Paracoccus pantotrophus: one gene and its partner. Each later gene encodes a partner of the first gene's protein in a complex. Links are inferred from orthologs where the notes say so. Each region holds a gene or a part of one and is shown on either strand. Other genes may lie near its edges.

Region 1 (3,300 bases):
CGCTTCAGCCGGCCCTCCTGGTCTGCGATCTCTTCGGCGGTCAGCCCGTCGAAATCGCCGGCCAGCCCGTCGGTCGCCACGCGACCCAGGGCAAAGGCATAGAAGCGGTCGTTGATGTTGTAGAGACCGTCATAGATGACATAGGTCTTTTCGGTATCGGTATCGCCGTCGTCATCCTCGCCATATTCCAGCAGGATGCCGACCGATTGCGAGAACGCGCCCTGGTTGTGCGACAGGCGGCCGGCCAGGCTGAAGTCCTGGTTCTCGTTGTTGCCGGTGCGGCCGGCATAGGTCAGCGCGACCGAGCCGAAGGTGCCTTCGCGGCGCTCGGGATTGCCGAAGCGATAGGCGTCGGACGAGCGCTCGAAATCGTCGCGCACCGCATCCTCGACATCGCGCATCTGTTCGTTGACTTCCGTGATCCCGGCGGCGTCGGCGCCCGTGGCGATTTCGGATTGCGCGAAGGCGGGGGCCGAAAATGCGGCGGCCAGGGCCGTGGCACCGGCGAGGTAAGCAAGCGTCTTCATTGTATCAGTCCTTTTCCGAACCGTTTCGTGTCCGTGGCGCCGCCCTTGCGGAACCACGAGCATCTCTGCTGGCTCAGAGGTAGAACCGTCATGCCCGACGATAAAGAGGTCCGGAAAACTGCGCCGAACCTCGCAAAAACGTGAAATTCGGCGGGAACCTGCCCATCGGCGGAAAACGGATCATGCGAAATCGTGATGAAACCTTTTCGCCCGCAGGTTGCACGGCAATTTTTGCCCCGGTCTCAGCCGGGTAACAGGACACCACATGGCTCACGAAATATGACAATCTTCCACGTTGCGGCAGCCGGCTCGGATTGCACAAAAAAAAGGCGCCCGATAGGCGCCTTTCCGAGATGGAATTGTTGCGAAAGGTCCACAGTGGCAAGGCAAAAATGCAGCGCCGCTTCCGAGCCGCCGCGGCGATCAGCGCGGGCCTGCGGCGGGGACCGAGGCCGGCGCCGGACGCCGCCGAATCCGCTGCCGCAGGCCGCCGCCGCGGCCTTCCTTGCGGGCCATCAGCATGATCCGGATGCCGAACTGCACCCCCGAAAACAGGATGGTGTGAAAGACGACCAGCATCAGCACCGCCATCCAGCCGCCGCGCGTGGCCGTCACCAGGTGCCGCAGCGTGCCGACATCCAGCGCCAGAAGCAGCGCGGTGAACACCAGCGCCAGCGCGAAGCCGATGGCGATGCTGACGATGTAAAGCCGGACGAGTTGCGGCATCTTCTTTCCCGGAACAGACAAGCCTGGCCATTCTAGCGCGGATCGCGGCAGAGCCCGAGAAGAAAATCCCGCGCGCCCCGCGTCAGAATGCCTCGGGCCGGGCTTCGCGCGCCATATGGTCCAGCACGGCATTGACGAATTTCGACTCGCGCCCCTCGGCGAAGAAGGCCTGCGCCAGGCGGACATATTCGGCGATGACCACCTTGGGCGGGGTCTTGGGCGTCACCAGTTCGGCGCCCGCGGCACGAAAGACCGAGCGCAGCACCGGGTCGATGCGGTCGATGGGCCATTTTGCCACCAGTGCGCGGTCGGTCATCTGGTCGATCCTGGACTGCCAGGTGACGGCATCGTCGACGATTCGGGTGAACAGCGCCTGATCCGCCTCGGCCGAGACGATGTCGTCGTCCTCGTCCTCGCGGCCGATGCGCCAGTTCAGGAACTCGCGCTGCACCCGGTCGGCGGACTGGCCGCCCGCCTCCATCTGGAACAGCGCCTGCACCGCATAAAGCCGCGCGGCCGCGGCGCGGGCCTGCCGCGCCTGCCGGTCGCCGTCGCGGCGCGTCTTGTCGCCCGGCCCGCTCATGCGTTGCCCGGCCCGTCGATCTCGCCGGCCAGCCGGATCACGTCGCGCGGCACCGAGGCATCGCCGCGCGGCGATTGCCCGGCCCAGCCGCGCTTGAGCGCGATCAGATGCAACGCCGCCGCCGCCGCGCCGCCGCCCTTGTTCTGGCCCTGCGGATCGGCGCGGACCTCGGCCTGGGCGGTGTTCTCGACCGTCAGGATGCCGTTGCCGATGCAATGGCCCTGCAGGCCCAGCAGCATCAGCCCGCGCGAGCTGTCGTTGCATACGGTGTCGTAATGCGTCGTCTCGCCCCGGATCACGCAGCCAAGCGCGACATAGCCGTCATAGAGATTGCGCCCGCCCGCCAGGGCGATGGCCGTGGGAATTTCCAGCGCGCCGGGCACCTCGACCAGATCGACGGTGGCGCCGGCGGATTCGGCCACGGCGCGCGCGCCGGCGATCAGCCCGTCGGCGATCTGGCGGTAATAGGGCGCGACCACGATCAGCAGGCGCGCGCCGCCCTCGATCCGGGGCAGCGGCAATTGGTCATGTTCGATGCTGGCGGCCATGGCGTCACTCTTTGGGAATCGAACGGGTGGAATGGATCGAAAGCCCGTAGGCGTCAAGCCCGACCACCTTCACCGGCGCCGAATTGGTCAGCACCACCAGCTCCGACAGCCCCAGCGCCGAGAGGATCTGCGCCCCCAGCCCGTATTGGCGCAGCACATGCGAGGAGACCTCGTCCTGGCGCGGCAGGCGCGGCTCGAGGTCGCGGAACAGCACCACCACGCCCCGGCCCTCTTCGGCGATGATGCGCATGGCGGCGTCCAGGGTGCCGGCATTCTCGCGCCCGATCCCCAGGACGTCGTGCAGCGGGTCCAGCACATGCATGCGCACCGGCACCGGGCCGGGCGCGGTCAGGTCGCCCTTGGTCAGCACGATATGCTCGGCCCCCGAGGTCTCGTCGGCGAAGATGCGCATCATCCAGTCGCCGCCATGGATCGAATGCACGGCGCGCTGGCCACGCTCGGCGATCAGGTTGTCGTGGCGGCGGCGATAGGCGATCAGGTCGCTGATGGTGCCGATCTTCAGCCCGTGCTTTTGCGCGAATGCCACCAGGTCCGGCAACCGCGCCATGGTGCCGTCCTCGTTCATGATCTCGCAGATCACGCCCGAGGGATTCAGCCCCGCCAGCCGCGCCACGTCGACGGCCGCCTCGGTATGGCCGGCGCGCACCAGCACGCCGCCCTCGCGGGCGCGTAGCGGAAACACGTGGCCGGGCGTGGCGATGTCGGCCGCGCCCTTGCTGGGGTCGATGGCCACCGCGACGGTATGGGCGCGGTCATGGGCCGAGATGCCGGTGGTCACGCCCTCGCGCGCCTCGATGGACATGGTGAAGGCGGTTTCGTGCCGGCTGGAGTTCTTGGGGCTCATCAGCTGCAGGCCGAGCGCGTCGATGCGCGCGCCGGGCAGCGACAGGCAGAT
Region 2 (3,103 bases), 590 kb from region 1 along the record:
AGGCGTTGGCATCGCCCACCAGGGTGGCCTTTTCGGTGATGACCGGCTTGACGATCACGTCGTAATGTTCGGGTTTCACGCTCATTTCAGGCGAGCCTCCAGAGCTTCGACACCGGCGCGCGTCAGCACGAGCGTATCGCGGCGCAGGATGTCATAGACATTGGCACCCATCGAGGGCAGCACATCGACGCCTTCCAGGTTGCGGGCGGCGCGGGCGAAATTCTCGTTCACCTCGGCACCGTCGATCACCAGGACGCGCTTCCAGCCGTTTTCCTTGACCGCCTTGGCGACGGCCGCGGTCTTGGCTTCCCCGATGTTCAGGCTGTCCACGACCACCAGCTCGCCCGCGGCGGCCTTGGCCGACAGGGCGTGCTTCAGGCCAAGCGCGCGGACCTTCTTGGGCAGGTCGAACGCGTGGCTGCGCGGGGTCGGGCCCTTGTAGACGCCGCCGTGACGGAAGATCGGCGCCTTGCGGGAACCGTGACGGGCGCCGCCGGTACCCTTCTGGCGGTAGATCTTCTTGGTCGAGTAGCTGACATCCGACTTGCCCAGCACCGAATGGGTGCCCGCCTGCGCCTTCGCACGCTGCCAGCGCACGACGCGGTGCAGGATGTCCGCACGCGGTTCAAGCCCGAAGATGTCATCGCTCAGGTCGATGTCCCCGGCCTTGCCGGCATCGAGCGTGATAACGTCGAGTTTCATCAGTTGTCTCCTTCGGGCGCGGCGGCCTCGGCAGGGGCGGCAGCCTCGGCCTGGGCAGCTTTCGAACGGGTCGCGGCCGGGAAAACGGTGTTTTCGGCCAGCGGCTTCTTCACGGCGTCCTTGATCGTGACCCAGCCACCCTTGGAACCCGGCACCGAGCCCTTGACCATGATCAGGCCACGCTCGGCATCGGTCTTGACGACCTGCAGGTTCTGGGTGGTGACGCGCACGGCACCCAGATGACCGGCCATCTTCTTGCCCTTGAACACCTTGCCCGGATCCTGGCACTGGCCGGTCGAGCCATGCGAGCGGTGGCTGATCGACACGCCGTGCGAGGCGCGCAGACCGCCGAAATTGTGCCGCTTCATCGCGCCGGCAAAGCCCTTGCCGATCGAGGTGCCGGCGATGTCGACATACTGGCCTTCGAAGTAATGGTCGGCGACGATCTCCTCGCCCACCTCGACCAGGTTCTCGGGCGAGACGCGGAATTCCGCGATCTTGCGCTTGGGCGCGACATTCGCCTTGGCGAAATGGCCGCGCAGCGCGGCGGTCGTGCGCTTGGCCTTGGCCTCGCCCGCGCCGAGCTGCAGCGCCACGTAGCCGTCTTTCTCGGCGGTGCGCTGAGCGATGACCTGCACGTTGTCCACGTGCAGTACGGTGACGGGCACCTGACGCCCGTCTTCCAGGAACAGCCGGGTCATGCCCAGCTTCTTGGCGATAACACCAGTCCGCAGCATGATGGCCTCCTTACACCTTGATCTCGACATCCACGCCGGCGGCGAGGTCGAGCTTCATCAGGGCGTCCACGGTCTGGGGGGTCGGGTCGACGATGTCCAGCAGGCGCTTATGCGTGCGGATTTCCCACTGGTCGCGGGATTTCTTGTCGATATGCGGGCCGCGCAGAACGGTGAATTTCTCGATCTTGTTGGGCAGCGGAATCGGGCCGCGGACCTGCGCGCCGGTGCGCTTGGCGGTGTTCACGATTTCCTGCGTGCTGGCATCCAGGACGCGGTAATCGAACGCCTTCAACCGGATGCGGATATTCTGGCTTTGCATTCTCATCCCTCTTGCGGGGAGTTCAAGTTGAGAGGCTGACGACACACCACGCACCGCCAGCGTCGAACCGTATAAACAAGAGCAGGCCGCCCCCATAGCGGACGGCCCGGCGCAAGGCAACCGATTCTTTTCGCAAGAACAGGAACCGGCAGCGATGCGCCCGTCTAGCGGTTTCCGCGGCGGCGGTCAAGCACCCGGCCCGGCCCGCGCCATCATGAAAGCTGCTGCCGGCGGCGCGGTTTAAGCCGAACGTGCCCGCTCAAGCTCCGTCTTACTGGCGAATGTCGTGAAGGCTCTGCTGCCGCAATTCTCGCGACACTATCCGCCCCTGAAAGGCGCCGTCCCGTCCACCGAGGTTTCCCACGCCAATCCCCCGGGCCGAATGACGCGCCCGGGGCCTGCGCAAGGCACGGCCCGGCATCCCCGTGCCGGCAGGGCTGGTCTTTCGCGGCATCCAGGTCGTGCCTTCGGCACGCCGCTATCATCGGAGGCAGTCGAAAGCATCCTTACCCCATTCGCCCAATCGGGCTTTCCCGGCCTGACGGAATGAAGACGCGAAAACCCGCCCTCGGGCGGGTTTCACGTCACGGCAGCCTCCAGGAGCGGCTTCGACGAAAGTCACGGCGAGCCTGCCCCCCTCTCCGGCCCCTCTCCCGCGCGTCCGCTTTGCCTTGCTTCTTTCTTGCCGAAATATCCCGGGGTCCGGGGCAGCGCCCCGGCTGCCGCGCCGCGGCAAGCAGAAAGGCCGCCCCCTGCGGAGCGGCCCCTCATCGCGATATCCCTCGCGGGATCACCCGATGATCCCGGGCGGGGCAGCGGCGCAGGGCCGCCGCCCCCGCCAGATCACTTCAGGATCTTCGACACCACGCCGGCGCCGACCGTGCGGCCGCCCTCGCGGATGGCGAAGCGCAGCTTCTCCTCCATCGCGATCGGCGCGATCAGCTCCACCGTGAACTTCAGGTTGTCGCCCGGCATCACCATCTCGGTGCCCTCGGGAAGCTTCACCGTCCCGGTCACGTCCGTCGTGCGGAAGTAGAACTGCGGACGGTAGTTCGCGAAGAACGGCGTGTGCCGGCCACCCTCTTCCTTGGTCAGGATATAGGCCTCGGCCTCGAACTCGGTATGCGGCGTCACCGAGCCGGGCTTGGCCAGAACCTGGCCGCGCTCGACGCCGTCGCGCTCGATGCCGCGCAGCAGCGCGCCGATGTTGTCGCCGGCTTCCCCGCGGTCCAGCAGCTTGCGGAACATCTCGACACCGGTGCAGGTCGTCTTCTTCGTCGGGCGGATGCCGACGATCTCGAGCTCGTCGCCCACGTTCACCGCGCCGCGCTCGACACGGCCGGTC

What was found.
Region 2: the proteins of nusB (region 1) and rpsJ are in contact, whole or in part, in a solved structure (PDB 3D3B), measured with the Escherichia coli proteins. The link is inferred for Paracoccus pantotrophus from one-to-one orthologs.

What each region holds. Positions count from the first base shown.
Region 1 is NZ_CP044426.1:934,415-937,714, forward strand. Bases 87-3,071 are described here. They hold nusB (transcription antitermination factor NusB), read right to left. Parts: upstream 1,837-3,071; coding sequence 1,336-1,836; downstream 87-1,335. Other genes in these bases: ESD82_RS15075 (DUF481 domain-containing protein), read right to left, coding at 87-527; ESD82_RS15080 (hypothetical protein), read right to left, coding at 951-1,253; ESD82_RS15090 (6,7-dimethyl-8-ribityllumazine synthase), read right to left, coding at 1,833-2,384; ribB (3,4-dihydroxy-2-butanone-4-phosphate synthase), read right to left, coding at 2,389-3,071. Also shown: more of ESD82_RS15075, read right to left, coding at 1-86; more of ribB, read right to left, coding at 3,072-3,300. UniProt on the Escherichia coli protein: Part of the processive rRNA transcription and antitermination complex (rrnTAC). The complex forms an RNA-chaperone ring around the RNA exit tunnel of RNA polymerase (RNAP).
Region 2 is NZ_CP044426.1:1,526,702-1,529,804, forward strand. The notes cover bases 105-2,892. They hold rpsJ (30S ribosomal protein S10), read right to left. Parts: upstream 1,759-2,892; coding sequence 1,450-1,758; downstream 105-1,449. Other genes in these bases: rplD (50S ribosomal protein L4), read right to left, coding at 105-702; rplC (50S ribosomal protein L3), read right to left, coding at 702-1,439; tuf (elongation factor Tu), read right to left, coding at 2,602-2,892. Also shown: ESD82_RS18065 (50S ribosomal protein L23), read right to left, coding at 1-85; more of rplD, read right to left, coding at 82-104; more of tuf, read right to left, coding at 2,893-3,103. UniProt on the Escherichia coli protein: Involved in the binding of tRNA to the ribosomes. Part of the processive rRNA transcription and antitermination complex (rrnTAC). The complex forms an RNA-chaperone ring around the RNA exit tunnel of RNA polymerase (RNAP).